Regions from separate parts of the Vibrio syngnathi genome, predicted to be linked through region 4. Evidence: predicted binding sites of a transcription regulator. Region 4 holds the regulator's gene; each other region holds the start of a gene.
What was found. Region 4 encodes PurR, which represses purine synthesis genes. Its sites were predicted from a motif close to TNANGNAAACGTTTNCNTNA; they were not measured.
Positions count from the first base shown of each region.

Region 1: a site for PurR is predicted at 1,595-1,614, ahead of metK (methionine adenosyltransferase). Genes of this name have one in related genera too.
Region 2: a site for PurR is predicted at 5,859-5,878, ahead of purT (formate-dependent phosphoribosylglycinamide formyltransferase). Genes of this name have one in related genera too.
Region 3: a site for PurR is predicted at 5,249-5,268, ahead of folD (bifunctional methylenetetrahydrofolate dehydrogenase/methenyltetrahydrofolate cyclohydrolase FolD). Genes of this name have one in related genera too.

Region 1 covers NZ_CP017916.1:449,289-457,615, reverse strand. The annotation lists gene tkt (transketolase) at 1-1,415, opposite strand, end outside; gene metK (methionine adenosyltransferase) at 1,792-2,943, shown strand; gene K08M4_RS02280 (ABC transporter ATP-binding protein) at 3,279-4,037, shown strand; gene K08M4_RS02275 (ABC transporter substrate-binding protein) at 4,034-4,990, shown strand; gene K08M4_RS02270 (FecCD family ABC transporter permease) at 4,977-6,002, shown strand; gene K08M4_RS21920 (phosphoglycerate mutase family protein) at 5,992-6,456, shown strand; cobalamin riboswitch at 6,467-6,597, shown strand; gene K08M4_RS02260 (cobalt-precorrin-5B (C(1))-methyltransferase) at 6,704-7,888, shown strand; gene K08M4_RS02255 (precorrin-8X methylmutase) at 7,903-8,327, shown strand, end outside.
Region 2 covers NZ_CP017916.1:1,398,230-1,406,556, reverse strand. The annotation lists gene K08M4_RS06515 (DUF2804 domain-containing protein) at 1-960, shown strand, start outside; gene K08M4_RS06510 (sterol desaturase family protein) at 1,048-1,896, shown strand; gene sbcB (exodeoxyribonuclease I) at 2,103-3,527, shown strand; gene K08M4_RS06500 (CidA/LrgA family protein) at 3,553-3,924, shown strand; gene K08M4_RS06495 (LrgB family protein) at 3,927-4,604, shown strand; gene cdd (cytidine deaminase) at 4,890-5,777, shown strand; gene purT (formate-dependent phosphoribosylglycinamide formyltransferase) at 5,944-7,119, shown strand; gene K08M4_RS06480 (thiopurine S-methyltransferase) at 7,250-7,903, opposite strand; gene K08M4_RS06475 (RelA/SpoT domain-containing protein) at 8,227-8,327, shown strand, end outside.
Region 3 covers NZ_CP017916.1:912,458-920,784, forward strand. The annotation lists gene K08M4_RS04455 (LysR family transcriptional regulator) at 1-719, shown strand, start outside; gene K08M4_RS04460 (NupC/NupG family nucleoside CNT transporter) at 925-2,124, shown strand; gene K08M4_RS04465 (cation:proton antiporter) at 2,310-4,124, shown strand; gene folD (bifunctional methylenetetrahydrofolate dehydrogenase/methenyltetrahydrofolate cyclohydrolase FolD) at 4,313-5,170, opposite strand; tRNA gene K08M4_RS04475 (tRNA-Arg) at 5,382-5,458, shown strand; gene K08M4_RS04480 (GNAT family N-acetyltransferase) at 5,572-6,075, opposite strand; gene aroC (chorismate synthase) at 6,373-7,458, shown strand; gene K08M4_RS04490 (COG3904 family protein) at 7,571-8,173, shown strand; gene K08M4_RS04495 (hypothetical protein) at 8,170-8,327, shown strand, end outside.
Region 4 covers NZ_CP017916.1:1,137,863-1,146,189, reverse strand. The annotation lists gene elyC (envelope biogenesis factor ElyC) at 1-113, shown strand, start outside; gene torR (two-component system response regulator TorR) at 206-919, opposite strand; gene torD (molecular chaperone TorD) at 1,207-1,854, shown strand; gene purR (HTH-type transcriptional repressor PurR) at 2,171-3,175, shown strand; cyclic di-GMP riboswitch class I at 3,346-3,431, shown strand; gene K08M4_RS05435 (TfoX/Sxy family DNA transformation protein) at 3,559-4,149, shown strand; gene K08M4_RS05430 (TVP38/TMEM64 family protein) at 4,304-4,984, shown strand; gene K08M4_RS05425 (putative signal transducing protein) at 5,048-5,365, shown strand; gene K08M4_RS05420 (alpha/beta fold hydrolase) at 5,476-6,273, opposite strand; gene glgA (glycogen synthase GlgA) at 6,557-8,011, opposite strand; gene glgC (glucose-1-phosphate adenylyltransferase) at 8,001-8,327, opposite strand, start outside.

The sequences.
Region 1 (8,327 bases), 690 kb from region 4:
GTAGGGCCATCTTCGCCTAGGCCGATAGAATCGTGCGTGTAAACTTGGATGTTCTGAACTTTCATCAGAGCAGCCATACGCATTGCGTTACGCGCGTATTCCATGAACATTAGGAACGTTGCACCATACGGTACAAAACCACCGTGCAGAGCGATACCGTTCATGATAGCCGTCATACCGAATTCACGTACACCGTAGTGGATGTAGTTACCAGAGAAGTCAGTTGCTTCAAGAGACTTAGAACCAGACCACATAGTCAGGTTAGAAGGCGCAAGGTCAGCAGAGCCGCCCATGAATTCTGGAAGCATTTGACCAAACGCTTCTAGTGCGTTTTGAGATGCTTTACGTGAAGCGATGTTTGCTGGGTTAGCTTGAAGATCAGCAATGATTGCGTTTGCTTTCTCTTCCCACTCAGCTGGTAGTTCGCCGTTAGTACGACGTTTGAATTCTGCTGCTAGCTCAGGGTAAGCCGCGGCGTATGCGTCAAACTTAGCGTTCCACGCTGCTTCTTTCGCTGCGCCTGCTTCTTTCGCGTTCCACTCAGCTGCGATATCCGCTGGGATTTCGAACGGGCCGTGTTCCCAACCCAATGCTGCTTTAGTTGCTGTGATTTCATCAGCGCCTAGTGGAGCACCGTGACAATCATGCGTACCCGCTTTGTTTGGCGAACCAAAACCGATGATAGTTTTAGTACAGATAAGCGTTGGACGAGGGTCAGCTTTAGCCGCTTCAATCGCTGCATTGATAGCGTCAGCATCGTGACCATCTACTGCAGGGATTACGTGCCAGCCGTATGCTTCAAAACGCTTAGGTGTATCGTCAGAGAACCAACCTTCAACTTCACCATCGATAGAGATGCCGTTGTCATCCCAGAAAGCGACTAGCTTACCAAGACCTAGCGTACCCGCTAGAGAACATGCTTCGTGAGAGATACCTTCCATCAGACAACCATCACCCATGAATGCATAAGTGAAGTGGTCTACGATGTCGTGGCCTTCTTTGTTGAACTGTGCAGCCAATGCTTTCTCAGCCATTGCCATACCAACAGCGTTGGTGATGCCTTGGCCCAGAGGACCAGTTGTTGTCTCGATACCAGGAGCGTAACCGTACTCTGGGTGACCTGGAGTCTTAGAGTGCAGTTGACGGAAGTTTTTTAGATCTTCAATTGAAAGCTCGTAACCTGCTAAATGAAGCAGAGAGTAAATCAGCATAGAACCATGGCCGTTAGACAGGATAAAACGGTCACGATCAGCCCACTCTGGGTTTGCTGGGTTGTGGTTCAAGTGGCCACGCCAAAGAACTTCAGCGATGTCAGCCATACCCATAGGTGCGCCAGGGTGGCCTGAATTTGCTTGTTGAACACCGTCCATGCTAAGTGCGCGGATTGCATTGGCTAGATCTTTACGAGAAGGCATGTCTGCTCCTGGTTACATAAGCGATTTAAAAAAGAGATGGATGCTAAAGTTTTCATTTTTATTAGCGCGGGTATTCTCTCAAACGACTATAGCGACTGCAAACGTTTTACTGGCACTTTAACGGTCATTTTCCGCAATTTTCGATCATTTACATCACTTAACATGGCTTTCCACAACCAACACGCAAACGTTTGGTTATGACATATCATAAAAAAGAGCTTGTAATTCGACCGTTGGAATTTAAAATAGCCGTCTAGATGTAGAAACACCTACAAAATATACTGTATTTAATGGCGGCGCTTCCTTGATTGCGACGGCATAAATTATTTGCATTTAACTATTTGCAACTAAAAACTAAACTAAAAGTGGAGCTCTCATGGCTAAGCACCTATTCACTTCTGAATCTGTATCAGAAGGCCATCCAGATAAAATTGCAGACCAAATCTCAGATGCTGTTCTTGATGCCATCATTGAACAAGATCCAAAAGCACGTGTTGCTTGTGAGACTTACGTAAAAACCGGCATGGTTATGGTTGGTGGTGAAGTAACTACGTCAGCATGGGTTGATATCGAAGAAATCACTCGTGAAACAGTACGTGAAATTGGTTACGTTCATTCTGATATGGGCTTTGACGCTGACTCTTGTGCTGTACTAAATACCATTGGTAAGCAGTCTCCAGACATCAACCAAGGTGTTGATAAAGCGGATCCTAAAGATCAAGGTGCGGGCGACCAAGGCATCATGTTTGGTTACGCAACTAACGAAACGCCAATCCTAATGCCAGCTCCAATTACTTACTCTCACCTGCTTGTTAAGAAGCAAGCTGAAGTCCGTAAGAGCGGCAAGCTTGACTTCCTTCGCCCAGATGCGAAATCTCAAGTAACCTTCCAATACGACCAAGGTAAGATCGTTGGTATCGACGCTGTTGTTCTTTCAACTCAACACTGTGATTCAGTAACAACACCTGACCTACGTGAAGCGGTAATGGAAGAGATCATCAAGCCAGTACTTCCTGCTGAGTGGATCAACAAAGACACTAACTTCTTCATCAACCCAACAGGCCGTTTCGTAATCGGTGGTCCAATGGGTGACTGTGGTCTAACAGGTCGTAAGATCATCGTTGATACCTACGGCGGCGCAGCTCGTCACGGTGGCGGTGCATTCTCTGGTAAAGATCCATCAAAAGTTGACCGTTCTGCAGCTTACGCAGCGCGTTATGTAGCGAAAAACATCGTTGCTGCTGGCATGGCTGACCGTTGTGAGATTCAACTGTCTTACGCTATTGGTGTTGCAGATCCAACCTCTATCATGGTTGAAACGTTCGGTACTGAGAAAGTAGCTCACGAAATCATCATTGAAGCGGTTCGTCAAAACTTCGACCTACGTCCATACGGTCTTCAAGAGATGCTGAACCTGCTTCAGCCTATCTACAAGCAGACAGCTGCATACGGCCACTTCGGTCGCGAAGAGTTCCCTTGGGAAGCTACTGATAAAGCAGCAATCCTAGCGGACTTCGCAGGCCTGTAAGCATTACGCAACACGCCTAGCTACAACGTAATTTTAAAAGCCTCTGCTCTCAGAGGCTTTTTGCTTTCTATTCTTCTATTCTTCTATTCTTCTATTCTTCTATTCTTCTATTCTTCTATTCTTCTATTCTTCTATTCTTCTATTCTTCTATTCTTCTATTCTTCTATTCTTCTATTCTTTCACTAATCAATCCTAACCCTTTCAAGTAATACAAGCGTTAACTAATAGTTTATTTTAATAATTGTGGGGATTTTACGTGCTGAGATCAATGTTACGTAAACGTTTAAATTTTAATGTAATGGCACTTGTTAAAAACAAACCATTCTCAGTAACTCATGTTTTATTGCCACAGACTTTCTGTTCAACAACAAAACACTCAACGACTACACCCACTCGATCTGAAAATTAGTCAAGGTGAGCGCTGGGTAGTCATTGGACGCAATGGTTCTGGAAAAACCACGCTATTAAAGGCGCTGGTTAATTTGCTTCCCTTCAAAGGCGAAGTCGTAATAAACCAATTGCCACTAAGTAAACTAACTTGCCAGCAAAGAGCAAAACAAATCAGTTACCTTCCACAGCACAGTCAAGTGGATAGCCGTTTAGCTCTAAGAGAGTACATTCAACTTACCGCTTCTCATCAAGCCACTTCTAGCTTTTCAGTTGACCAAATCAGTAAAGCACTAAAGATTGATACTTTCCTCGAACGAAGAATGGGACAGCTTTCAGGAGGCCAGAAGCAGCGAGCGCATATTGCACGATCTTTATGTCAGAACGCCGAGTTCCTGGTATTGGATGAGCCTCTAAACCACTTAGACCCATGCGCTCAAGGGGAAGTCTTATCGCTATTGAAAGAACTGGGTAAAACACTGATTTGCTCACTGCATGATATTTCCCTTGCTGCCAAATTCGCGACGCACATTGTGATTTTGGAACACGGTGAACTGGTCGCGAAAGGAAAAGTAGAAGAGCTACTGACCCACAAACAGCTTCAGCCGATTTTTGAAGTAGATTTAATCAGCACAACCAATAAGCGCACACAGAAAACAAGTAAGTTTTTCGACATTGAACTCGACCAAGGACAGGATCTTTCATGAATAAATTATCAGCATCAGCTTTAACTTTTACTTTCTTACTTTCCATGTCCGCACAAGCTCAAATCACGGTAGAAAACTGCGACTCGACACTTACGTTAGATACGTCGCCTAAAACCTTAATCACTCACGATATCAATATGTCTGAGATGGCATTTTCTCTCGGGCTTGAAGAGAATATGATCGGAGTGACCGGTATTAGCGGGTACTACAAAACGACCCCTGAATTTAATCGCCTTCAGGGCAACATTCCAGAGCTCGCACCGAAATATCCGTCTTTGGAGGTGTTAGTTAATGCAAACCCTGATGTTTTCTTCGCAGGATGGAATTATGGTATGCGTCTGGGCGGCTCAGTCACGCCTGATTCACTGAAAGAGTTTGGCATTAACACTTTAATTCTGAATGAGAGTTGCAGCCACATCCGTAAAGATAAGCAACCAGCTAGCATGGAACAGATGTTCGATGACGTGACACGCCTTGCGACTTTATTTGGTCATCAAGACAGAGCTCAAACACTGATTTCCACGTGGAAAGAGCAATTAGTACAGATTCAACAGCAAACCAAGAATCAAACTCCGCTTAAAGTCTTTTTGTATGATTCAGGGGAAGATAAACCATTCACTGCCGGGAAATACGCGACAGTGAGCGCCATGATAAAAGCGGCAGGTGGCGACAATGTAATGAAAGATCTGGATATCAGCTGGGGAACCACATCATGGGAGTCAGTTGCGATGCATAACCCTGATGTCATTATTCTTCTCGATTATCAAAATGGGACAGGCGCTAAAGGCATGCAAGCCTTTTTGGAACAACACCCAGCGATGAAACTGACCACAGCGGTAAAGACGACCCAATACCTTCCTCTACGTTATGAGGAAATTACTCCTGGGCCAGCAAACATAGCTGCAATTGAAAAACTGGCACAGCGCATCCAAGAAATCCATGACAAGTCTTAGTACTAACCTAAACCGAACCGTACTGAACACCTGCGTATTCAGTTCTGTTTTTGCCCTCTTAGCGATGCTTTCTCTGAGTTTAGGCAGCGTTAATCTATCTTTTACACAAGTCGCTACGATTTTTTCAGCTGCGATGAGTCAACAGATCGACTCTCCGATAGATCAAGTGGTACTGCATTTACGCTTGCCAAGAACAATCATCGCGATTATTTGCGGTGCTGGATTGGGTATTGTGGGGGCGTTATTACAAACCGTCACAAAAAACGACCTTGCCGACCCCTTCATTTTTGGATTGTCATCTGGTGCAGCGACTGGAGCTGTGTTTGTGATTACAGTCATCGGCAGCGCTATCGGTATTTGGACACTTCCACTCGCCGCTTTCATCGGCGGAATAATCTCGGCTTCGGCTGTGCTATTTCTAGTCAGAAAAGTAAATGGGCAAGCGTCTTCTCAAATTGTTTTAGCTGGGCTGGCTATCTCATTCTTATTTACAGCCTTAACCAATTTCTTGGTCTTCCACGGTGACCAACGTGCTGCCCATTCGATTCTATTTTGGTCGTTAGGAGGCCTAGGGAATGCGCGCTGGGACAATGTGTTAATTGTGCTTGCTGGACTTCTCGCCTTGATAGCCCTCAGTATCTTAAAACATCGTCAATTAGATTGTTTACTTGCGGGAGACGACGTAGCACAAACGATGGGAGTCGATACAAAACGCTTGCAAACTGGTGTCTTTATTGTCTGCGCTTTTGCGACTGCATGTTTTGTTTCTATCATCGGTGTCGTCGGATTTATTGGCTTGATGGTTCCTCATATCGCGAAAAAAATCATCGGCCCACTACACAAAAAGTTACTCATCACTTCAGGGCTGATTGGGGCTTTGCTTATGCTATTAAGTGATATTTTGGCAAGAACTTTGGTTGCACCTCAAGAACTGCCTCTTGGTGTTGTCACCACCGCGTTTGGAGCACTATTCATTGTTTCCATTTTGATGGAGAAAAGTAATGAAAGCTGAACGCTTCACCATCATTGCGATTCGTCATGGCGAAACCGAATGGAACCGAATTGGCAAAATGCAGAATCAATTGGATAGCCCTCTGACAATGGAAGGCAAACGACAGATGCATAACGTCGGTCGTTATCTCGCGACTCAAAAGTCATTGACCCTCAATGCTATTTACACCAGTCAATTAGGCCGTGCTATTTCGAGCGCGAAAACGATCGCACGCTACCTGAAAGTGCCCGTCATTTCTCAAATGGAGCTCAGTGAGTTCGATTCAGAACAGCAACGAAGAACAATGGCTATTCAGTGGATCCAACGAATTTCTCGTCACCACAACAATGAGAACCCTATTTTGCTGCTCGGACATGGCGACTGGATAAAAACATTAGCCAGTTTAGGGACACCAAAGCAAATCATAGAAACACCTAATAACGGAGAAATCCTCAGAATAGATATCGAAATATAACGTCAACATCAGGGAATCAGGTGTAACTCCTGGACTGTACCCGCAGCTGTAAGCGATGAGCCCTTTACAAACCACTGAGTCACACGACTTGGGAAGGAGTAAAGCGCAATGAGAACCTCAACATCGTAAGTCAGAATACCTGGGCATACATGAATATCGAGCGGGAAAACTCAACACCTATCCATACCTTGTCTAACAAGGGAACGCTCTGTATTCGTCAATACCTCAAACGTAGATGAAGAATACTGTGGTCACAAAAGTTAAACGATCCAAAAATAAGTCCGATCTCCGCAGTGGGTTTACCACAGGTGCGTGCGCAGCTGCAGCAAGCAGAGCGGCAGTTCAAACACTGTTAACCGGACAGCAGCCTGACTATATCTCCATCACTTTACCGAATGGTGAGCCCGCTACGTTTAAGGTCGCGTTTATCCAAACATCCAACGATGCGGTGACCGCCAGCATTGTTAAAGATGCAGGAGACGATCCCGACTGCACCCACGAAGCCCATATTCAGAGTATTGCCCGCTGGCATTCAGACCCCGGTTTTCACATCGATGGGGGGGTTGGCGTAGCGCGTGTGACGCTACCCGGATTAGAGCTTCCTGTTGGTCAAGCGGCGATTAATCCCGTTCCACATAAAAACATTCTCGACATGATCACCTTAGAGTGGAATCAATCAACCGATGGTCAGAGGAAATCAGCCGGTATCTCAGTGGAAATTTGTGTCCCTGACGGTGAAGAACGCGCCAAAGAAACCATAGGCCCACGCTTAGGCTTAATCGGTGGCATTTCAATTTTAGGGACGCGCGGGACCGTAAAGCCCTACTCCACTTCTGCATTTTCAGCATCAGTCCGCCAATCGGTACAAATCGCGAAACAAAATGGCCAAGACCACTTAGTTCTCACGACAGGCTCTCGAACCGAAAAGTCAGCGATGGCCATGCTACCCACTTATGACTCGATGTGCTTTATCCAAGCTGGAGATTTTGTTGGGGTCGGACTTCGCGCTGCGAAACGCTACCAAGTGAGCAAAGTTACCGTGGTCGCCATGATAGGCAAACTCGGAAAAATGGTCGCAGGACACATGATGACTCACGTATCCGGTAAATCGATCGACTTTTCATTGCTTGCCGATCTCGCCACTCAATCGGGCGCGTCAAGTGAATTTTCCGAAGCGGTTAGCCAAGCCAATACAGGCCGCCACGTACTCGATACATGGAAAGAAGCCCAATCGGGCCAAGAGACACCTAATTACGACTTTCTTACCTTGCTCTGCAAACAAGCTGCAGAGCACGCTGCTGTGTATGTCAAACATCACGTCAGCATTGAATTCAAATTGATCGACTTTAATGGCGATCTGTTAGCAGAACATCTCTGCTCAAAAGGAAGTGATGTGGGTATTCAAACCACAGACTTTGATGACGAAGCATGAACAAGGAAAACACTATGACTAATGATATGCGTCAAATGACCAAACAAGGCCGTCAAATTGAAAGTGATTCTTTCTCTATCATTGATGACGAAATCGAAACGATTCATGGTGGTCACAACTTCAATCAAGGCGAATGGAATGTGGTTCGTCGTGCCATTCATACTACGGGTGACTTTGAATACGCAAAACTGTACCAATTCAGTGAGGACGCGATTGAGTCGGCAATCACTGCATTAAAATCGGGTGCCAATATCATTACTGATGTCAGCATGATAGTGACAGGCTTAAACCAAACTCGCCTTAACGCTTACGGCAATAAAGCCCAGTGTTTCATTAGTCACCCAGACGTCATTACTACCGCGAAAGAGACAGGTGAAACGCGTGCCATTCACTCCATGCGCTACGCTCGTGATAACGGCTTACTCGACGGTTCTATCAT
Region 2 (8,327 bases), 260 kb from region 4:
GCCATTGGACATTTCGATGGCATCCCAAAACAACTGAACATCGAGAACTTTGACTATCGAAACTCGATGGATTCAAAAGCAAACTCTTGGCAGAAGCACTTCCACTACAAGCAATTCCAGTTTGTCAGCATCGTCACCGACACACACATTATTGGTGCCGCTATCGCAGATATTCGCTACTTAGGCTCGGCATTTTGCTATCTGTACGATATCGAGAGTAACAAACTAGAAGAGTGTGCATGGTTACGACCACTGGGGTTTGATAAACAAGTAACGCCTTCACCATTTGAAGGAAAGACAAGTATTGCAGGCCAAAGCATTACTTTCGATATCGAAACCGGACAATGGCGAGTTCGCTTGAATACCAAACTCATTAAGGCCGATATCGCTTTAGAGCCTGAAACCGACAGCTTGCCAATGGCGATGTGCAGCCCAACGGGGTATTCAGGTTGGACTTACACCCAAAAGCACAATGCTTTGCGTATCAGCGGCGACATCCAAATCAAGGGAACATCATTGAACCTCACGCAAGCTCGTGCAGGTTATGACTTTTCATCAGGTTACATGAGGCGTGAAACCAGTTGGCGCTGGGCAAGTATCAACACGCAATCCAATGGCACAGATATTGGCCTGAACTTAGCAGCGGGCGTGAATGAAACTGGAGGCTGCGAAAACGTATTATGGGTCAATGGAACCAGACACTTGCTTAACCCGGTACAGTTTACGTTTAGTCGCCAAGACACGAGTTTACCTTGGCAGATCTCATCACAAGATGGACGCATTAACCTCACCTTTACGCCCCTTAATAACCGCAGCGAAAAGCTCAATTTATGGCTGTTAAAGAGTAATTTTCGTCAGTTCATTGGGCACTTTTCTGGCTCGATTGAAGACAATAATGGAGTGACACATCGACTCGATGGTGTTCTTGGCCTAACAGAAGATCACTTTGCCCGCTGGTAGCGAAATTCTGCTAACTGAATCTCCAACGCTCAAGTCTAAACAAACTTTATACTAAGAACGCGTATGGCGTCTCAACAAGGATAAAACATGAATATCGACGCATTAATCAATCACCCAGAATGGCTACTGTTGGTATTAGCGCCCTTATTCGTGGTGTGCATGTTGGCTGAGTATTTTATCGGTCAGAAGCAAGGTCGACTGCCAGATAACTCCAGCTATAGACTTTCAGAAGTGATGTGTAACTTCACGCTTGCGGGAATGCATCAACTCTCCGATTTGCTCACCGGGTTATTGGTCGTTCAGTTGTATCTCTGGATGTTTGGTTGGCGTTTAATAGACATTGAAATGGGCGTGCTGAGTTTCATTGTGTTGATGGTGTTGCAAGACTTTTGCTATTACTGGTTCCATAGAGCAAGCCATCGTGTTCGCTGGATGTGGGCAGCACACGTCGCGCACCACAGCTCAGAACAGATGAACTTCAGTACGGCTTTCCGTCAAAGCTTAATGTACCCATTCGCAGGCATGTGGCTATTCTGGGTACCGTTGGTCATCATAGGTTTTGACCCTAAATGGGTCATCTTTGTGGTGCTTCTGAATCTAGGTTTGCAGTTCTTTGTCCATACACAATGGATACGAAGCTTGGGACCACTTGAATACATCTTTAACACCCCTTCGCATCATCGAGTACATCACGGCAAAAACCCGAAATACATCGATAAGAACTACGCCGGCGTTTTGATCATTTGGGATAAGTTGTTTAGTACGTTCGAACCTGAAGTTGAAACTGTACGTTACGGTGTCACTAAGCCAGTAAACAGTTTTAACCCGATAGTGGTTACCTTTCAAGAATGGAAGGTTATATTCAAAGATTTGAGGAACCGAGAGTTAACCATCAAACAGAAAGTCCAGTTGATACTCTCACCTCCATCAGATTAAACGGACGCTAGACAGATTGTATTAACTAACAAACCGCCTCAACTGGATTCAAAGGCATCCCCAACGACTCGATTGAATAGTAAAGCACCGTTTTCCGACAATTTATTTGTGATCTGGGTTGCACGTGCACCGCATACTATCAGATACTGAACAAAACTAACCTTCAGCCACAGTAAACGTCGTCCGCTTACTGTTCAGGAAATTCAATGAGTTCAGATAATCAGCCAACCTACTTCTTTTTCGATTACGAAACATGGGGCGTGAGCCCAGCGAAAGATCGTCCGAGTCAATTCGCAGGTGTTCGTACCGACCAAGATTTCAATGTTATCGGAGAGCCTTTGGTTATCTACTGCCAACCTCCTGCTGATTACCTCCCTGCGCCTGAAGCGGCACTGATCACCCGTATCACACCACAAAAAGCAGCTTCTCAAGGTCTTCCTGAGCCAGAATTTATCGCTAAGATCCATGCTGAGTTAGCTAAACCAAACACCACAAGCCTTGGCTACAACAGTATTCGATTCGATGACGAAGTAACGCGTTACACCTGCTACCGAAATTTCATCGACCCATATGCGTGGAGCTGGCAGAACGGTAACTCTCGTTGGGATCTACTCGATGTAATGCGCGCTGTTCACGCACTGCGCCCTGAAGGCATTGTTTGGCCAGAGAACGAAGAAGGTTATCCAAGCTTCAAACTGGAACACCTATCTGTGGCAAACGGCATCGAACATGAGAACGCGCACGATGCGATGGCCGATGTTATTGCGACCATCGAGTTAGCGAAGAAGCTGAAAGCAGCACAACCTAAGATGTTCGATTACCTTTACAATATGCGTCATAAGCGCAAGCTGAATGACCTGGTTGATATTGTAAACATGACGCCATTAATGCACGTTTCGGGCATGTTTGGCCGTGACTGCAACTATACAAGCTGGGTAGTGCCTATGGCTTGGCACCCAACCAATCAAAATGCGGTTATCGTGATTGATTTAGCCAAAGATCCAAGCCCACTGTTAGAACTGGACGCTGATGAACTCAGAGAAAGGCTTTACACCAAACGCAGTGAACTGGGTGAAGACGAGCTCCCCGTGCCAATCAAATTGGTCCAACTGAACAAGTGCCCTATCCTTGCTCCAGCCAAAACGCTGACGGCTGAAAACGCCGAAACCATCGGTATCGATCGCCAACAATGCTTGAAGAACTTGGCACTGCTGCGCGAACACCCAGAGATCCGCGAAAAACTGATCGGCCTGTACTCACAAGAACGAGAGTACGAGAAGAGTGATGATGTTGATACACACCTTTACGACGGTTTCTTTTCACCTGCTGATAAAGCAGCGATGAACATCATTCGCGAAACTGACCCGAACAACTTGGCCGCTTTAGATATCACCTTCAGCGACGAACGTATTAAACCGTTACTGTTCCGTTACCGTGCGCGCAACTTCCCATGGACACTCGACGAAGCTGAACAGTTGAAATGGGCGAACCATTGTCGAGAGTTTTATGAGAGCCGTTTAGAAGAGTACATGCTCAATCTTGAAAACCTCGCGCACGAACATGAAAGCGACGAGAAGAAAATGGCTATCTTGAAGGCGGTTTATCAATACGTAGAAAAGTTAGCTAGCTAATTCCATTATCAAGAGACGTAACACTTTGAAAGAAAGATTGATCCAACTGATTTACTGCTTAATCTCCTTCACCTTAATCATAGGAGCACTGACAGCAGGTAACGCGTTACAGCACTTTTTGGATACCTCAATCCCAGGCAGTATTTTTGGCATGTTGATTCTGTTTGCCGCCATGGTGATTGGTATTGTCCCTTCGCACTGGGTACAACCCGGTGCAAGCTTGATTATCCGCCTAATGATCTTACTGTTTGTTCCGATCAGTGTTGGGTTGATGGATCACTTCGACATGCTCATCGCGAACGCATTGCCAATTATGGCAAGCGCCGTTGGCGGCACGTTACTGGTGTTGGTGTCCTTATCATGGTTCTTAGACCGCTTGCTATCGAGAGGTAACTGATCATGTGGATTCTACTCACCATCGTGGTATTCCTGTTTGCTCGTTGGGTCAGTAAAAAAGCAAACTCACCGCTGTGTAATCCCCTACTAATCAGTATTGGTATCATCATTCCGATACTCACGTTCTTCAAAGTACCGTTTGAGACTTACTATGCAGACAACACATGGATTACCTACATGCTGCAGCCTGCGGTTGTTGCCCTTGCTTACCCGCTTTACGAACAACTACCTCAAATCAGAGCAAACTGGCGAATCATTACCTTCGCTTGCACGCTAGGCAGTGTGATGTCGATGACAACGACAGCATTAATCGCCGTGGCTTTTAAAGCGGACTTAAGTTTGATTGCGAGTTTATTAGGTAAGTCAGTCACCACGCCAATTGCTATGGAAGTATCGAGCCATTTAGGTGGTGAAGCAGCGATTGCGGCAATACTGGTATTGATTGTTGGTCTATTTGGGGCAATCTTTGCTTACCCAATCTACAATCTCATTGGCATTAAAAGCCCTATCGCACGTGGTTTAACCATGGGTACTGTGTCTCACGCTTTAGGTACTGCGACATGTGCTGAAAAGAATCAGGAAGATGCTGCATTCAGCTCTCTAGCGCTTGTACTTTGTGGCGTCATTACCTCAATCATTGCACCGAGCATATTTTCGCTCGTGGTTTGGTTCTATTCTTAACTAAAACCTCACCACACGATTCAGCCCAACCAGAATACTGTTGATTTCAGTGCCTGCTTGGGCTTTTTTCTCACATTTAGTTAGTAATAGCAGACTAGTTACGCTCTATTACGGGCAATAAGTGCGATATCAACTGCAAAAATAGCTATTGCAATCGATTTCAAGTGTGACCTCACTCTAACTATGCAAGCCAATGTAACAACAACAATCTAATAGTGATACTTGTCACAGAAAATTCCTGAGTATTGCATAAACTTAAAGCCTAAGGTCAATTAAGGATTCAACATGAACAGTCGTATTACCCTGGCGCTGGAAAGTGCTCCAACAGCAATCAAAGCACTTTTGAGTGACATCGTATTAGCAGACAACTTTGACGCGACATTGTCTCCAGAACAATTTGCTAGCCTACTGCAAGCAAGTGGTTTAGCGGATGACGAGCTACGTATTGCGCTACTTCCTTTTGCCGCTGCGTATTCTTACGCGCCGTTATCTGACTTTTATGTTGGTGCAATCGTACGTGGTTTGTCTGGTACTCTGTATTTTGGTGCAAACCTTGAAATCGCTGGTGCTCAACTTGGTCAAACCGTTCACGCTGAGCAATCTGCAATCAGCCATGCTTGGATGAAAGGCGAACAAGGTATCTCCGATATCACGATCAATTTCAGCCCCTGTGGTCACTGTCGTCAGTTCATGAACGAACTGACCACTGCGAAAGAGCTTAAAGTTCAGCTTCCACAACGTGATGAAATGTCTCTGCAAGAATACCTGCCAGACTCGTTCGGCCCTGCTGATTTAGGTGTGACGACTGGCCTAATGACTAAGCTTGATCATCAGCACACGACTGAAGAAACAACGCCTATTGTTGTAGAAGCACTAGCAGCACTAAACCGCAGCCACGCTCCTTACACCAGAAACCTAAGTGGTGTTTCACTACAACTGACGTCAGGTGAGATTTTCACGGGTGCTTACGCAGAAAACGCAGCGTTCAACCCTAGCCTACCACCTCTACAAGTGGCGTTGATTCAACTTAAACTGGCGGGCTTCGATTTTGAACAAATTGAAAGTGCTGCCTTGGTTGAAATCGCTGAAGGTAGCATCAGTCACTTGGCGGATACGCAGTCTACGTTGGAAGCGATTAATCCCGACATACCAGTGACTTACTTAGCAATCTAAGCACATCTAATTAACAAAATTTTAAAGAAGCAGCTCCATTTTACAGAGCTGCTTTTTTTATGCCTGTAATTAACGCAACAACCGCGCAAACGTTTGCTTTTATCATTGAAATAAGTATGATCACCCCGTTTTCAATCAATCGTTCAAAAGATCGGAAGGAATTTCTATGTTTGGTACTGCTACTCGTGAAAATGCTACTCGTGTGCTTCTATTAGGTTCAGGTGAACTCGGTAAAGAAGTTGCTATCGAGTGCCAACGTTTAGGCTTGGAAGTTATTGCATGTGACCGTTACGCAGACGCACCAGCGATGCAAGTTGCGCATCGTAGCCATGTTTTAGACATGTTAGACGGTGATGCACTTCAAGCGATCATTGAACTAGAAAAGCCAGATTATGTGGTTCCTGAAATTGAAGCTATTGCCACCAGCAAGTTGGTAGAGCTAGAAGCACAAGGCTTAAATGTCGTTCCCACTGCAAATGCGACCAAGCTAACGATGAACCGCGAAGGTATCCGTCGCCTAGCTGCTGAAGAGCTAAAATTGAGCACTTCTCCTTATCGCTTTGCAGACACCTTTGAAGACTTTGCTGCCGCTATTGAATTCGTGGGTATGCCTTGCGTTGTTAAGCCAGTAATGAGTTCTTCAGGTAAAGGCCAAAGTGTTATCAAAACACAAGAAGACATTCAGAAGTCTTGGGACTACGCACAAGAAGGTGGTCGTACTGGTGCCGGTCGTGTGATCGTTGAAGGCTTCATCGATTTTGATTACGAAATCACGCTTCTAACCGTTCGCGCAGTCGACGGCGTTCATTTCTGTGCACCAATCGGCCACCGTCAAGAAGATGGTGATTACCGTGAATCATGGCAGCCACAAGTGATGTCAGACAACGCACTTAAAGCTGCTCAATACACGGCTGAACAAGTGGTTAACGCACTAGGTGGTCACGGTATTTTCGGCGTAGAGCTGTTTGTTAAAGGCGATCACGTTATCTTCAACGAAGTGTCCCCTCGCCCACACGATACTGGCTTAGTAACATTGATGTCTCAAGATTCATCGGAATTTGCACTACACGTACGCGCGTTTACGGGTATGCCAATCAAATCAATCACGCAATACGGCCCATGTGCATCTGCGGTTATCCTTGGTCAAGGCACTTCAACCAACATTCGTTTTGAAGGCCTTACAGAGGCTCTAGACGCACCACAAACGCAAGTTCGCCTGTTTGGTAAACCTGATATCGATGGTCGCCGTCGTTTAGGTGTGACGCTTACTCGTCGTAACAGCACCGAGACAGCGATTGAAGATGCAATTGAGAGTGCTTCTAAAGTAAAAGTAATTTACTAACCAGCGATTTCATTCTGAACAATCACAACTTCAGATTTGAACAATAAAAAAGACGGGCTATCGAGCCCGTCTTTTTGTTGGTGTCTTCTTTTTTATTTGAGCGGTCTTTTCGCTTGAAAGCTCACTGAACTTAAGCGTCAGACTCAATCAAATACACTTCTTCACTGAATCGAGACAAACCTTTCTTAGCAATCTTCGGATGTTCATCGTCTGCGATATCTTGATTCAACAATGTGATTTTGTATCCCGCGAACAACTGTTCGATTTCTAACTTAGGTACGCTAAACGGAGGCCCGGCCATCTCGCTTTGGTCATAATCTAGAGTCACCAGAAGGATCTTACCACCAGGCTTTAACAGTTGCTTTAAACGCTCTACATACTGCACTCGCATCTCTTTAGGCAATGCCACTAAAGACGCGCGATCATAAATGATGTCGACTGGCTGAATGGGCGCGGTGAAATAATCACCCGTGTAAACGTTAAGCTCATCGAATTGGTACAACTCGTGCTGACCACTGATTTGAGTCACAGTCGGGGTGTAAAGGTGCTCTGCAAAAAATGCGCGAACCGCGATCTGGCTTAATTCGACACCTTGAACCTCTTCATGCTTGGTCGCTAGCCAAATCAGGTCTTCACTTTTGCCACAAAGAGGCACAAACACACTCTTCTCGTAACTAGGCTCCGTCTTTTCCCAAAATTTAATCAGAAGTGGATTTACATCTTCAAGGTGGAAACCAATTTGGTTGGCTGCCCATTTATTGTGCCAAAATTCAGGATTATTCATCTTTCGTTCATGTTAAACAGTCATAATGCAAGGGTACAGTATAGAGAGGTAAGAGCAACCTTAGCTTGGTTTAAAGTACCACATTGGTTTCGATAAAATCAGAAACTGGCTAAGTTCAAAGTTCTGATAATTGCGGAACTAACGGTTGGATTATTTGTCTATATCTTCACATTTTAAAGCAATATTAAACGTTAGAGTTGGTTTCTGTCTTAACTAGCCCCATTTAATATGTAGTGAGTTTAGTTAAGCTGTTTTTACTCTTATGCGTTACTGGTTACCCCTTTTGACTACCCGTTTTTGTAACCTTGTATTTTGGAGTTTGAATGAGTGTATTTCTCCGCACGACGGCCCTAATGCTATTGGTATTGAGCCGAGCGCCTGCATTCGCAGCAGCACCTGTTTCAACAAGTTCGACTGATCAAAC
Region 3 (8,327 bases), 230 kb from region 4:
ACACCGTAAAAGCGGCTCAAATGGACATGGACAGCCAGCGTGATGATATCTCTGGAATATTGCGAGTAGGGTTGTCACAATCATTTGGCACACTGCATATCATTCCTGCGATTGATCAACTCAGACAGCTTTACCCACAGCTGAGAATTGAAGTGCATTTGTTCGATTACAAAGTGGACATGATTGAAGAGCGCTTGGATCTCTGGATCACCAATAATGAAGACCTGCCAGAAGGTTATATTGCGCAGCGTTTAGCCGACAGCCAATTTGTAGTGGCCGCATCACCGGATTATCTAATTAAGGCAGGGACTCCCCATGTACCTTCGGATCTGATTGACCATAACTGCCTTATCTATCGCAGCCGTGAACGAGACTATACCTCGTGGGCATTTGATAACGGACATGAGAATCTCAGTGTCAAAGTGGCTGGTGATTATTCGGTGGATTTGGCCGAAGCGGTGCGAGATGCCGCGGTATCAGGGTGGGGCATTGCTTACTTGGCGACTTATTTAGTCAAAGAAGAGTTTAGAACAGGCAAGTTAATCCAAGTATTACCAGAATGGAGAGCCAGTCAGCTAATGCCATTCTACGCCGTCTATCCGAGTAGAAAGAACATGCCAAAGAAGCTTTCAGCAGTGATTGAGTTCATCAAAAAGCATGTTGGTTCGCCGACGTATTGGGACAAAAACCTCAAAACTTGCGTTGAGCTGCATCGTTAATTGTTTCCTAATTCATAAATATAATTTCCATATGGAAAAAGTATGCTTTTCAAGCAAGTTAAATCATTAAAATTCAACGCTTTAATATAATCACAGGCAAGGCGGTGATAATCCCAACATCACATTAACAACCGCACCTTGCCGCAAACGATTTCCTCTATACAATGCGTCGCCTTTCCTACCTACAACTTTTAGGTTGACGCATATGGCTTCCCTACTTGGAATTATCACTATTTTAGTAGCCGCTTGGTTACTATCTACGGACAGAAAAAATATCCCACTAAGAACCGTCTCTATGGCTTTCTTATTGCAAATCTCATTCGCGCTATTGGTTCTTTATGTACCAATGGGTAAAGAAGCGCTGAATGCCGCTACTGGTGCGGTATCTAGTTTGATCAACTACGGTCAAGAGGGGATTAACTTTTTATTTGGTGGCCTAACGAATAACGGATTTGTTTTTGCTATTAACGTTCTCGGCATCATTATCTTTTTCTCTGCATTGATCTCAGGTTTGTATCACATCGGCTTTATGCCAAAGGTGATCAACATCATCGGCGGTGCTTTGCAGAAGTTTCTTGGCACAGGTCGTGCGGAGTCACTGTCTGCAACGGCAAACATTTTTGTTGGCATGATCGAAGCGCCATTGGTGGTTAAGCCTTACCTAAAACATATGACGGACTCACAGCTGTTTGCCGTAATGGTATGTGGTTTGGCCTCTGTTGCTGGTGGCACGCTAGTGGGTTATGCATCGCTGGGTGTTGACCTAAACTATCTGATCGCTGCGGCATTCATGTCGGCACCAGCTGGTCTATTGATGGCTAAAATCTTAGTACCAGGCAGCCCTGAGGATGTTCAAGAAAATATTGAGTCTGGTGTGGAGATTCCACGAGCAACAAACGTAGTTGAGGCAATGGCAGATGGGGCTATGTCTGGACTTCGTATTGCCGTTGCGGTGGGTGCGACACTTCTGGCCTTTATCAGTGTGATTGCGATGCTGAATGGCTTGTTAGGTATTGTTGGTGGCTGGTTTGGCGTAAACCTAAGCTTCGAACTTATCCTAGGTTATGTGTTCGCACCCGTTGCATGGCTGATCGGTGTACCATGGTCTGAGGCTGTGGTTGCAGGCTCGCTGATCGGTAACAAAATCGTTGTGAATGAGTTTGTGGCTTTCATCCAGTTAATGGACGTAAAAGATGCACTGAGTGAGCACTCAAAAGCGATCGTTACTTTTGCACTATGTGGTTTTGCAAATATCTCTACCATGGCAATTCTGATCGGTGGTTTGGGCAGCTTAGTTCCAGAGCGTCGCTCTTTCATCTCACAATACGGCTTCAAAGCGATTTGTGCAGGTGTGCTTGCCAACTTAATGAGCGCAGCGATTGCTGGTGTGGTGCTTTCTCTTTAGCTAGATGATAAGTACAGAGTGGATGAGTCAGTCACTTTGTTTCCCCTATAGTAAAGTGACTGATTAATCACACTAATATTCGGTTAGCATGAAAAAGAGAGCCTATAGTTTAATTACATAGGCTTTATTGTTTCAGCAAATAGGTTTGTATCACAAGGTGTGGCGCAAACCTTTTAGGGGCACAAATGGATTTGTCGATTACTTCTTCTCTGGCGTTAATTGGACTCTTGTCCTTGGCTTGTCAGTTGCTTGGCTGGCGTTTGCGTCTCCCCGCTATTCTCCCTCTACTTGTCGTCGGCCTAATGTTAGGTCCCGGCCTAAATATCCTTAATCCTGATGCCATTTTCGGTGATGTGCTGTTTCCTCTGATCTCATTAGGGGTCGCCATCATTCTTTTTGAAGGTGCATTGACCCTTAATTTCAAAGAAATCAGAGGCCACGGTCGCATGGTGACTCACTTGGTGAGTTTCGGCATGTTGATTACATGGGCGTGCATTGTGGTGGCTGCATACTACTTTGTAGATTTCAGTTGGCCATTGGCGGCACTGTTTGCTGCATTAGTCGTGGTGACTGGCCCAACGGTGATTGTTCCCATGCTGCGCAGCATTCAGCCCAAATCTTCGTTAGGCAGCATCTTACGCTGGGAAGGGATAGTGATTGACCCGATTGGCGCTCTGTTTGCCGTCCTTGTTTACGAATACATTGTCTCTTCTGCCGATCCTACAAGCCATGTTCTGTCGGCGTTGGGGCTGACTTTAACCATTGGTTTGGGCTTAGGGATCATCGGTGGCCATTTGATTGCTAAGATGCTGAAAGGGCATTGGGTTCCCCACTATTTGCGTAATGTGGCCGTGCTGACGTTAATGCTCGCCGCGTTCTCTTTTTCAAATGACCTGAGTGAAGAGTCTGGCTTATTAACCGTGACTATCATGGGTATCTGGCTCGCCAACGTGAAAGGCTTGGATCTTGAAGACATTATTGAATTCAAAGAAACCCTGACTGTGTTACTCATTTCTGCGTTGTTTATTCTGTTAGCTAGCAGGCTTGATTCAGGGACTTTTCTCTCAATAGGTTGGGGCGGAATTGGCTTATTAGCGGTCGTCATGCTGGCGGCTCGTCCTCTGAGTGTGTGGATCAGCGGGATCGGCACGGATCTTACCTCAGCAGATAAATGGTTTTTGAGCTGGATGGCGCCTCGTGGGATCGTTGCTGCTGCGGTTTCTTCTTTGTTTGCTATCAAGCTTCAAGAGAAGCAATTGATTGAAGGGGCTGATTTACTGGTGCCAATGGTGTTCTTGGTCATCATTGGCACGGTTGTGATTCAAAGTCTAACCGCAAGTTGGTGGGCAAGAAGGTTAGGTGTGACTCAAGAGAAAGCGCAAGGGGTTATCTTCTTTGGCGCGACTCATTTTGCAAGACAGTTCGCCAAGGTGTTGGCGACACACAACATCAACAGTGTACTTGCCGATACCAACTGGGAAAGCATTCGCTTGGCGCGTATGGAAAACCTCAATGTCTATTTTGGTAATCCAGCCTCAAGCCACGCGGAAAATAATCTGGAATTGGACGGGATAGGGCGTGCCATGATCGTTTCGCCTTACCGTCAAACCAACCCACTAGTCAGTATGCACTATCAAGATGAGTTTGGTGAAAATAAGGTGTTTGAGCTTGAATCGACAGAAACTAAACACGAAAGGCACTCAGTGAGTCGAGATGGCAACAGAAGTCTGTTTTCAGAAGGGATTACCTATTCCAAGCTTAATTCATTGATGGCTCAAGGCTGCCAAATTAAGAGCACGGGTTTGACCGAAGCGTTCGACCTTAATGAGTTTAACGCGCTGTATCCTAAAGCGATTCCACTTGGTGTGATTACTGGGGGTGACTTCCGATTGGTGACGCAAGGTTCTGATTTGGAAAAACTCATATCAACGGAGTGTCAGGTCATTAGTTTATTGCCGCCTTCTGAACAGACGGAAAAGGTCGAGATACCAGATAAGTAGCAACGAGCACTGCATCAAAAGCGAGTCGCCCTGATTCAAAAACGAATAGCTTTATATCAAAAAGCGAATAGCTTAGTATCAAAAAAGCCGCAACGTTCATCACGTTACGGCTTTCGAATTCTGCTTAGCTTATTTTACTCTAGGGCTAGGCCATTGATACCTATTGCTACCTAAGCCGTCATTGCAGACTATTTCGAGTGAAACTGCTCACAAGCGATCATGGTGTTCTCGATTAGGCTCGCAACTGTCATTGGTCCAACACCGCCCGGTACTGGTGTGATGAAGCTCGCGCTCTCTTTAGCCACATCGTATTCAACGTCGCCAACGAGCTTGCCAGATTCCAAACGGTTGATGCCTACATCGACCACAACTGCGCCTTTCTTAATCCAAGCGCCAGGAATGAAGTTAGGCTTACCAACGGCAACCACAACAACATCTGCTTGACGTACATGACCTTCAAGGTCTTTGGTGAAGCGGTGACACGTTGTCGTTGTACAACCGGCTAGAAGAAGCTCTAACGTCATTGGGCGACCTACGATGTTTGATGCGCCAACCACAACCGCGTGTTTGCCACGTAAGTCGATGTTATAACGGTCAAGCAACGTAATGATGCCTTTAGGCGTACAAGAGCGCAGCTTAGGCATACGCTGAGCTAAACGACCTACGTTGTATGGGTGGAAGCCATCAACGTCTTTTTCCGGTGTGATACGCTCAAGAACGTGAGTAGTATCGATACCAGCAGGCAAAGGCAGTTGAACTAGAATGCCATCAATCTCTGGGTCTTCGTTGAGTTGATCGACTAGCGTTAGCAATTCATGTTCGGTGGCAGTTGCTGGTAAATCAAAAGATTTCGAGACGAAACCAACTTCTTCACACGCTTTGCGTTTACTGCCAACGTAAACCTGAGATGCCGGGTCTTCACCCACTAAAACAACCGCTAGGCCCGGAGCACGCAATCCAGCTTGAGTACGAGCTTTTACACGTGCCGCTACTTCAGAGCGAACTGTTTGAGAAATTAGCTTTCCATCAATATTTTGAGCAGTCATGAATTTCCTTAGTATTGATATTCAAGTTAGTGGCTGATGTTTTTGGCGCATTATTCCAGAAAATCTTTTTGATTACCATCAAGCAAACGTTTGCTTTGTTCTATTTTCCAACACTTATAATCCTATTGCACTTTTTTTACTCACTTGGATCAGAATGTTACATAAAGCCGTTGCTTTACTGATTCGAATTCGTATAATCCTTTCCTGTAGCGCGCCCTTAGCTCAGCTGGATAGAGCACCTCCCTTCTAAGGAGGTGGTCGAAGGTTCGAATCCTTCAGGGCGTACCACTATTTAAAGAAACCCGATAACTCCCTGAGTTGTCGGGTTTTTTGCATTTCAGAACAACTTAATCTTTCAATGCCATGTTGTGTCTTTAGATCTCTTTGTCTTTCAGTTGTTGCTAAACGGCAACGAGCTGTGGTGTATATCTAAGGCCTAGCATACTGCATCCATCTTCCAAGTAACGATCGGTCACGACGTCGAAACCGAACTTACCATAGTAGTCTTTAAGATGAGCTTGTGCCGAAATAAAAATTGAGCAATCAGGGTAAATCTTCCTAGTGGTATCAAAACTCACTTGCATGAGCTGGTTACCTATCTGTTTACCTCGGTATTCTTTCGCTACGATCACTCTCCCGATACAAACATCATCTGCATCAGAATCGTGCAGAGGGAGAACATCGATGGGGTATCCAAGCTTCTGAGCCATAATTCGGCTATAAGCTACTAGACGTTCGTTCTCATAGCCCATGACGTGATAAGTATCTGGGTGATTATCTTTACCATCCAAATCACTGTATGGCGTGTTCATATCTACGATAAAAATATCGACTCTTTGCTGTAAGAAATCATAGAGCTCTTGAACAGACAGGTCCGCAAATTTTTTAACTCTCCACTCGATCATCATTTTTCTCCTTATTATTTTGGGCTACAACATAGAGAGTATTCAAACCGAGTTCATTAACCTTTGTTAACTGGCTATGAAACTATTCAAAATCACCACTTTAAAGCGCCACTCATTTTTCCTCGTTATTAATTTCGTTCGGCTGATGTAATAGAAAGTTAAAATTGTTGGTTTTTTGGGGTTTACATCATTTGGTAATAAAGCCAATATGAATTCACGAAGAATAGACAAGTAAAGCTGTTAGCCCGTAGGTTTAGGAATCAAACCTTCTGCTCAATGGCTGATTTAGAGGAAGTAATGGCAGGAAACAGTATCGGACAACATTTCCGCGTGACCACGTTCGGAGAAAGTCACGGTATCGCACTAGGATGTATCGTAGATGGGTGCCCACCAGGATTAGAAATTACCGAAGCAGACCTTCAAAGAGATTTGGATCGTCGTCGCCCGGGTACTTCTCGCTATACAACGGCTCGCCGTGAAGCGGATGAAGTAAAGATTTTATCCGGTGTATTTGAAGGCCAAACTACGGGGACTTCTATTGGTTTACTGATTGAAAATACAGACCAGCGCTCTAAAGACTATTCCGAAATTAAAGACAAATTCCGCCCTGGTCATGCTGATTATACGTACCACCAAAAGTACGGTGTGCGTGATTACCGTGGCGGTGGTCGCTCTTCGGCTCGTGAAACGGCAATGCGTGTTGCGGCAGGTGCGATTGCGAAGAAATACCTGAAACAAGAATTTGGTGTTGAAATCCAAGCATACCTTTCTCAAATGGGTGATATCTCAATTGATAAAGTCGATTGGAACGAGATCGAAAACAACGCTTTCTTTTGCCCAGATGCCGACAAGGTACCTGAGTTTGACCAACTGATTCGTGACTTGCTAAAAGAAGGCAACTCGATCGGTGCGAAGATTCAAGTGGTTGCGACTAAAGTGCCTGTAGGCCTTGGTGAACCAATTTTTGATCGTCTAGATGCCGACATCGCACACGCTCTTATGAGTATCAATGCGGTGAAAGGTGTTGAGATTGGTGATGGCTTCGATGTCGTTAATCAGCGCGGTAGTGAACACCGTGATCCATTAACTCCAGAAGGCTTCAGCAGTAATCACGCTGGTGGTATCTTAGGCGGTATTTCTACTGGTCAAGATATTGTGGCAAGCATTGCGCTTAAACCCACATCAAGCATTACCGTTCCTGGTGACACTATCACCAAAGACGGTGAAGCAACGCAGCTAATCACTAAAGGCCGTCACGATCCATGTGTTGGTATCCGAGCTGTGCCTATCGCAGAAGCGATGTTAGCTATTGTATTGCTTGATCACTTGCTACGTCACCGTGGTCAAAACTTTGGTGTGACAACAGAAACACCACAGATCTAAACGGTTAATGACAATCAATTACAATCAATTACGTAAGAGCTGTTTTTCTTATGGTAGATTTTAAAGGTACAGAATCTACTTTGAATCCCCTTACTGGTTGGAGTAATTATTTATGCTCAAAAAGCTTCTCTTAGCAACGCTGTTTCTTAACGGTTGCGCTTCTGTTGATTACGATAGTGTTTACTATTCGAAGTGTGATGCATCATTGGAAGGTGAAAGGTCACTCACATTTTATGTCAAGGGTGATACCGCCATTCTCTCTGGGGTTGTATGTAGCGGATCTCCCGATGCTTTTGAAGATATGTTAAATCAGAATCCGCAAGTGACCATGCTAGAGTTTAAGAATATCAATGGTTCTGCGGATGATGAAGCAAATACGGAGCTGGGTTTGATGGTTCGAGAAGCTGGTATGAATAGCTATATCGGTTCATCTGGACTTATTGCTTCGGGCGGTACTGATCTGTTTTTAGCGGGTGTAAAAAGAACCGTTGAACAAGGTGCGAAAATCGGAGTTCATTCATGGAGTTCAAGTGATGGGTTGAATGGCTCTCTGCTGCCAAAAAATCATTTTGAACATGAACGTTACTTGGGTTATTACGAAACGTTAAATATCGATTCAAGTTTCTATTGGTACACTTTGGAAGCTGCGAAACCCGAAGGTATGCACTACATGAGTCGAGAAGAGCTTGTTCAGTATGGGGTTATTAAACAATGAAACGATTAATTTCAGTGTTTATGATTCTACTTCTTACCGCATGCACAACAGTAGAAAGCGAGCAGGAAGTAAAGTTTCAGTGCCAAGCACCAGCAACGCTAGAGTTTAATATAAAAGGGTTAAAACCGACGGCTGAAAGTGAATGTTTTTTTGG
Region 4 (8,327 bases):
AGACTGAGCGCTATTGGCATGAGACGATGGGATTAGTTTGGCAAAGCTTGCGAGATTGGCTAGACACAAGTAATGACCCTGTCGAGAGCAGTACTCCGATGATAAACAATTAAAAAGTTCAGTAACAAAAAAACCGAGGCATCATTGATGTCTCGGTTTTTTTTACGTTCAAGTATCGTTACTGAAACCAGCTTTCCACGGGAAATTAGTCACCAGCAAACATGTAACCTTCACCGTGAACTGTCACAAAAATTTGTGGGTTTTTAGGGTCAAACTCCATTTTTGCACGCATACGACGGATTAACACGTCAATAGTGCGGTCATTCGGCGCGTCCACTCGATGGCTGATCATATTCAAGATACGTTCACGACTTAAAACTTGGTTAGGGTAAGAAGAGAGCGCAACCAACAGTTCATATTCCGCTTTGGTCAATTTCACCGGCTCGTTATTCTTACTTAATGCACGGCGAGGTATATCAAACGTCCACTCACCAAAACGAACCACAGATTCGTCTCCTGCTTCTTCTACCGCAACCGCTGCTGTCTTACGAGCCGCCGAAATGCGCCACAAGAGGTTTTTAACTCGAACCAACAACTCGCGAAGTTCGAAAGGTTTAGTAACGTAATCATCAGCGCCCATTTCAAGGCCAACGATCTTGTCAATGCTATCCGTGCGTCCAGTAACTAAAATTATGCCAATGTCTGATTGACTGCGTAATTCGCGAGTTAGCATCAATCCATCTTCGCCTGGCAAGTTGATGTCTAACATAATGAGGTCAACGTTATTTTCTTCTAACATTTTTCTCATTTGAGCACCGCTTTCAGCTTCGCTCACTGTGTAACCTTCATTCTGGAAATATCCAACCAGTTTACTGCGGGTTACCACATCATCTTCTACGACTAATACGTGATAGCTCATCTACACCACTTTTCTTATTTAATAGTTTCATTGACCATTCTATTCATAACTCGTAACAATTCTAGTACTACAGAAGATAAAAGCCAGAAACATGATTTTTTTTTGATACAAGACAATCTTAAACCTTGCTATTTGTCGCCCATCGCAATTCAATATAGGCATTACTACTAACGAGTAACTTTGCGTTTCGCAAATAACCTTGTTATTCAGCCTTGGTGTGCCTATACCCAAATCACTCGACGATGCTAGGTATACACACACCACAAGACTAAATCAGGATCTAAGAAATGAAAGATACGAAAGCATTCAACGAACAACGAGCAGAAATATACTGGTGGCTATCAAGCTTGTTCGCTAAAGAGCTCACTCAAGAAGAACTCGATCACTACCACTCTGTTGAAATTCGTTCTTTCCTAACTGGTTTAGGCGAAAATGAAACACTAAAGCCGGCAATTGATAGCTTAGTGGATGCGCTAAACCGTCTACAAACACGTGAAGATGCTCAATTAGAATTGTCTGCTGACTTCTGTGACTTATTCTTAAAGACTGATAAACATGGCGCACTTCCTTACGCTTCTATGTATATCGGCCAGACTGGCCTTTTGAACGATAAGCCAGCAAAAGATATGGAAGAGATCATGGCTAAACACAACTTGGTGGTTAACCAAGACCTGAAAGAGCCAGCTGACCACATTGCTATCGAACTCGATTTCCTAGGTAATCTCATCATTCGTTCGAACGAAACTGAACTTGAAGAAGAACTAGAGAAATCCTTCGCTGTTCAACAGCAATTTATCGAACAACAACTTCTTACTTGGGTACCAAAGTTCAACGTTAAATGTCATGACGTTGACGAATTCGGTTTCTACGCTTCAGTCTCATCTCTGCTACTTGCATTCTGCAAATTGGACACCCAATACCTCGCTGGTGAATAAGCTTATTGGATGACTCGTTAAATAAATTCAGAAGAATGTGACAATTCACCCGGATTTCCGGGTGAATTTTATTGCGAGTAATTTCTAGTCAGTCTAAAATTGTGACCGCAAACGATAAAATATGAAACATTCACGAAATGCTATGCTTATTATAGTTTTGAGCATTTCGGTGTTAAGACAAGCCGCTCAATAGCGGTTTTTTGTTTTTTAGCACTTTAGTACCCAAAGAGCCCTACAAATTTAAGCTCTTAGTTAGGTAGCTTAACGGCTACTTCATTCCGTACTTTGGGAAAGTAGCTTCTAATAGGATAAAACCATGGCCACTATAAAAGATGTCGCTCGCTTAGCAGGCGTATCAACAACAACCGTTTCTCACGTAATCAACAAAACTCGCTTTGTTGCAGAAGCGACGCAAGAAAAAGTAAATAAAGCCGTAGACGAACTGAACTATGCACCAAGTGCCGTTGCTCGTAGTTTGAAGTGCAATACAACCCGCACTATCGGCATGCTAGTTACTCAATCAACTAACCTATTCTTCTCTGAAGTTATCGATGGTGTTGAAAGCTACTGCTACCGTCAAGGTTACACTTTGATCCTGTGTAATACGGGCGGTATCTATGAGAAGCAACGTGACTACATTCGAATGCTTGCAGAGAAACGTGTAGATGGCATCTTAGTTATGTGTTCTGACCTAACTGAAGAACTGAGAGGCATGTTAGACCGTCACGCTGACATCCCTAAAGTAATTATGGATTGGGGCCCTGAGAGTTCTCAAGCAGATAAGATCATCGACAACTCTGAGGAAGGTGGTTACCTAGCGACCAAGTACCTCATTGAGCACGGTCACTCCAAGATTGCTTGTTTAAGTGGCCACTTAGACAAAGCGGCATGTGTTGAACGCATCGCGGGTTACAAACGCGCACTCAACGAAGCGAAGATTACTGCCGATGAAAATATGATCATCGAAGGCAACTTTGAATGTGACACAGCTGTGATTGCTGCTGACCAAATCATTGAGATGGAAGATCGCCCTACCGCTGTATTCTGTTTTAACGACACGATGGCATTAGGACTGATGAGCCGATTGCAAGAAAAAGGCATTCGTATTCCTGAAGATATCTCAGTGATCGGTTACGACAACATAGAATTGGCTGAATACTTCTCTCCACCGTTAACGACGGTTCACCAACCTAAGCGCCGTGTTGGTAAAAATGCATTCGAAATACTACTAGAGCGTATAAAAGACAAAGACCACGAAAAACGCGTCTTCGAAATGCACCCTGAAATTGTTGAACGAAGTACAGTTAAAACGTTAAATTAATTGATGTAATGAGTTTAGTTTAATCAAGCGCACCTTTAGGTGCGTTTTTTTTCTCAACAAACAAAATGCACTTGCATGCATAATTCGAAGATCATTAATTGAAGCAATATCACATTTTCAAGTAAGAAGTGTGAGCCTAATTCAACAAAAACTTTATTCTAATAACCCAGTCACGCACAGGGCAAACCACTTGAAAAAGTGGGACGCAAAGCTTCCGGCCTAAACCACTCGTTGGTATGGTAGCGGGGTTACCGATGGCAAAATGCAGTAACTGCTAATACTTTAGTAATTTACAGCCTATTGACAATTTAATTGCAACATTTTGCTAATCTCTCGGACCTGCTTATTTGGTGGCGTAGTTCAAATACACCGAGATAAATAACATGGATAAACCGATACTAAAGGACTCAATGAAATTATTTGAGCCCCTAGGAAAAATTAAGTCACGCTCAATGTTTGGTGGATTCGGGCTTTTTGCTGATGACACAATGTTTGCCCTGGTTGTGAATGACCAGTTGCATATACGATCTGACAAATGCACAACGCAACAATTCGAACAACAAGGATTTCAACCATACGTCTACAAAAAACGTGGTTTTCCTGTCGTTACTAAATATTTCGCTTTACCTGAAGGCTTATGGCAAGACCAAGAGAAAATCTTGCAGCTTGCGACTACGTCTCTAGGTTTTGCTAAAGAAGAGAAAGCTGAACAATCTTCTGCTAAACCAACTCGACTCAAAGATCTGCCTAACCTTCGACTCGCCACCGAGCGGATGTTGAAAAAGGCAGGGATCGATTCTGTAGAACGTTTATATGAATCTGGCTCTGTAAACGCATTTAACGCCATCAAAGAATCGCATGCGTCTTCTGTCAGTATTGAACTGTTATGGGCGCTAGAAGGCGCGATCAATGGTACACATTGGTCTGTTATACCGCAGCAACGTCGTGAAGAGCTTATCAATCACGTCAATTAACATTGTCAGTGCAAACTATCTAGATAATTAAGCCGCATTTTTGCGGCTTTTTTTATATCTGGTGAAAGTTATTCTATGCTTTGCCTGTCTATCTATACTAATGGTATACATTGAAAAACTAATGGTATGCATTGAAAATTTAGAGGAAGTATCAATGAGTAAAAAAATGATATTGGGTATTGTGTTGGTCATAACCATCGTCTTGTTAGGCGTCAATTTCGGCCAGTACTTAACGCTTGAAAATGCGAAAGCCCAACAAGCTGTTTTGAATGACTACATCGAGAGCAATTTCATTGCCGCTGCCGCTATCTACTTTGTCGCTTATGTCATGATTACGGCTTTCTCAATTCCTGGCGCTGCCGTTGTTACGCTGTTAGGCGCTGCGCTGTTTGGTTTCTGGAACAGTTTACTACTGGTGTCCTTTGCAAGTGCCATTGGTGCAACCCTCGCCTTCTTAAGTAGCCGTTACTTGTTACGTGACTGGATCCAAACCAAGTTTGGTGACAAGTTAGCCACCATCAATAAAGGCGTTGAAAAAGATGGCGCATTTTACTTGTTTTCTCTGCGTCTAATTCCCGTGTTCCCATTCTTCCTTATTAATCTGTTGATGGGTCTAACACCGATGTCGGTTAGTCGTTACTACATTACAAGTCAAATCGGGATGTTGCCGGGTACTGCCGTTTTCTTGAATGCCGGAACTCAACTCGCAGAAATTGATTCACTTTCGGGTATCGTGTCTCCCTCAGTACTGTTGTCATTTGCCTTACTGGGTGTGTTCCCAATTATTGCCAAATGGTTGATGAATAAATTTCGCTCAGCACCTGTCGCTGAGTAACGAATATAACTAAATAACTTATATAGCTAAATAATGCATGCAGCCAAATAAGGTTCTATTTCAATGAAAATCTTCAGTGCATCGAATCCGACAGAAGCTCATATCATCTGTGGATTGTTAGAAAGTGAGAATATTGCGTGTGAAGTCCGTGGTGAGGGTTTGTTTGGTTTAAAAGGGGAAATCCCATTTACTGAAGATACAGACCCTTACGTATGGTTATATGAGCCAGAGCTCGCTAACAAAGCCCGTACGATCGTCAATGACTACCAAAAACAGCAAGATTCGATCATCTATGAAGAGTGGCGTTGTGGTGAGTGTCATGAAATCAATGAAGCACAATTCGGGTCTTGTTGGCAGTGCGGTGCTGCATCACCAGAATAAAAACATAACGAACGATACTCCTCCCTCAAAATAAAAACGGGAAGCTATTATTAGCTTCCCGTTTTTATTTCAATTCTATTCAAGTATGTTCTGATCAAGGATCTAGAGAATCACTGAATTTGCTTTTGAATAAACGCGATAGAGCGTTGGTTGAACTCTTCAGGGTTTTCTACATTACACACATGTCCGCAATTCGCTATTTCCACTAACTCACTCGACTCGTGCGCTGCAACCATCTCTTTTACGGGCTTGATGAACATGTAGTCACGTTCTCCCATCAAATAAAGGGTTGGGATCGGCAACTCTCTATCTTTGAAGTACTTCATAAGAGGGTTTACATCAGCAGTTAGGATAAACCAGCGTTTAAATTCTTTTTGGCACAGCTTTTTAGCTTCGCGGATAAATAGGTGACGTGATTCTTTCTGACTTTTTTGCGGCATCACAACATAAGCAAAAAGGCTATATAACCACATATAAGGAATGATGTGCTTACTCAAGTTTCCTAATTTGATTAAGACTTGAGAACGAGTGTTAAGTTTAGTAACGGCACCACCAAGCACCATCGAACGTACTCGGCTTGCCGCCAATTCAGCCACGTTGCGAACGATAATCGTACCCAAAGACATGCCTACAAAGTGTGCGGATCGGATTTTTAGATGATCTAACACTTTAAGTATATCGAGCGTTACTGATTTGAACGTATAACGGTTCGAAATCAGATCTTTAAGTATATTGTCTGATTTACCATGCCCTCTCAAGTCAATGAGAAGCAAGTTGAAATGCTGTTTATAGGCTTTGATCTGCTTAAACCAAATGGAGGAACTGCCTCCGGCGCCATGCACAAACACAACCCACTCATCGCTCGTAGGGTGAGTAAATGTTTTATGAAATAATAAACTCTCAGACATACCTATCGCTTAATTTATTTATGGAGCTAAGCCTCATCACAAGGCGATGACTAAGGATATCACGCAATTAAGAATTTTAAGTGATAATAGTGTCAAACCCAACACTAGTCATGTGAATACCTGACCACCTTTTCTACCTGACTAAAATGAGTTTGCAAGCTTTCTCTTCGTAAACGTGATGTGATCTGACCAGAAAACAAAAAGGCACTCTACTATCAGAGCGCCTTCTTTTATTATGAGCTGTTGTTATTCAACAACTGAATTTTAAAGCTAAGTCAACACGTTAAAATGCAGAATGGTACATCGTAAGATATTCTTTTGCTGCATCCTCCCAACTAAAATCTTGCTGCATCGCGTAAAGCTGAACGCGCTTAATTTCAGATGGATTTTGTGCATAAAGTAGTAATGAACGATGTAATACCGCTAGTAATGCTTGCGGTGTTGGCTCTTCAAAAGCAAAGCCGGTCGCTATCTCGGGATCCTGATCGTAGTCATTGACGCTATCCTTTAACCCCCCGACAGAGCGCACAATCGGTAAAGTGCCGTAAGCCATGCTGTAGATTTGGTTCAAGCCACAAGGCTCAAATTCAGAAGGCATCAAGAAGAAATCAGAACCCGCTTCAACCAAATGCGCCAGCTCATTATTGTAGGCTTCTACGAATGAAAACTTGTCTGAATGAAGTGCGGATAACTCTTTCAATTGACTCGCCAAAACCGGATCACCAGTACCGACAATCACGATCTGAAGATCGTTTTTCAAAAACTGCTCGATGATCGGCAGTAAGTAATGAACGCCTTTTTGGTTGGTCAGACGGCAAACCATGCCATAAACCGCACAATCGGTAACGGGTAAGCCAACATCTTGTTGCAGTTTTTGCTTACAAGCTGATTTCCCACGAGTCATGCTGTGTTTCGTCGCTTTGAATTTACGAGGAAGGAAAGCGTCTGTTTCCGGGTTCCAAGCTCCGTAATCACAACCGTTGAGAATTCCAAATAAGTCTGCCGAACGATGTTGGAACTCTGCTGCCATGCCATGGCTACCTAACTCCGTTTTCAGCTCTTCTGCGTAGGTTGGGCTTACTGCATTGACCTTATCAGCACACATCACGCCGGCTCTCAGCATAGTGACATGCGTGTCACTCACTGAAGCTTCAGGCACATTGTAGCTATGCATTTCTGGTAGAAACTGCAGTTCATCGTATGCGAACACACCTTTGAAAACTGCGTTGTGAATCGAGATAACACTGCGCGTATTTTCAAAGAAATCGTGTTGTTGATAACGTGATTTAAGCAAGAAAGGCACAAAACCTGTGTGCCAGTCATTTGCATGAATGATATCAGGTTGGAACGCGAGCTTAGGAAGCATATCCAAACAAGCCGTACTGAAGAACGAGAAGCGCTCTCCGTTATCGGCATACGCTTGATTGTTCTCTGCGTACATTTCAGGGCGGTCGAAATACTTGGCACATTCAATAGCGAAGACTTGAACACCTTCGACACTCAACTTTTTGACTTGATAAGCAGTGTGAGGCCAATGATCGAGCTCGGTTGACAAAATAACTTCAGCAGAACCAATGTTCGGAATGTTTCTATAAGCAGGGATGGTCACTCGAACATCTTGTTCGAGTGTTTGTAACGCTTTTGGCAGTGCCTTGGCTACGTCAGCCAAGCCACCACTTTTGATCAAGCCTTCAACTTCAGACGCTACAAAAAGTACCGAGAGAGTCTTAGTAACCAACTCGTGCTCCTTTAGAAATCACTACAACACCATCGTCAGATACGTGGTAATGCTTTTTGTCTTCTGTCAGATTCACACCAATCTGTGTACCCGGTGCGATATCTGCATCTTTATCAATGATAACGCGGCGCAGGATACAACCCTCACCCACTTTTACATCACCGAGTAAGATACTTTCGCTAATATCACACGCTGATGCGATATTGCTGCGGAAGCCCAATACACTCTTTTCAATACGCGAACCACGTACATAACTACCGCTACACACAAGGCTATCAATGATCTGAATTCGACCATTTGCCGAATCAGTAAACGT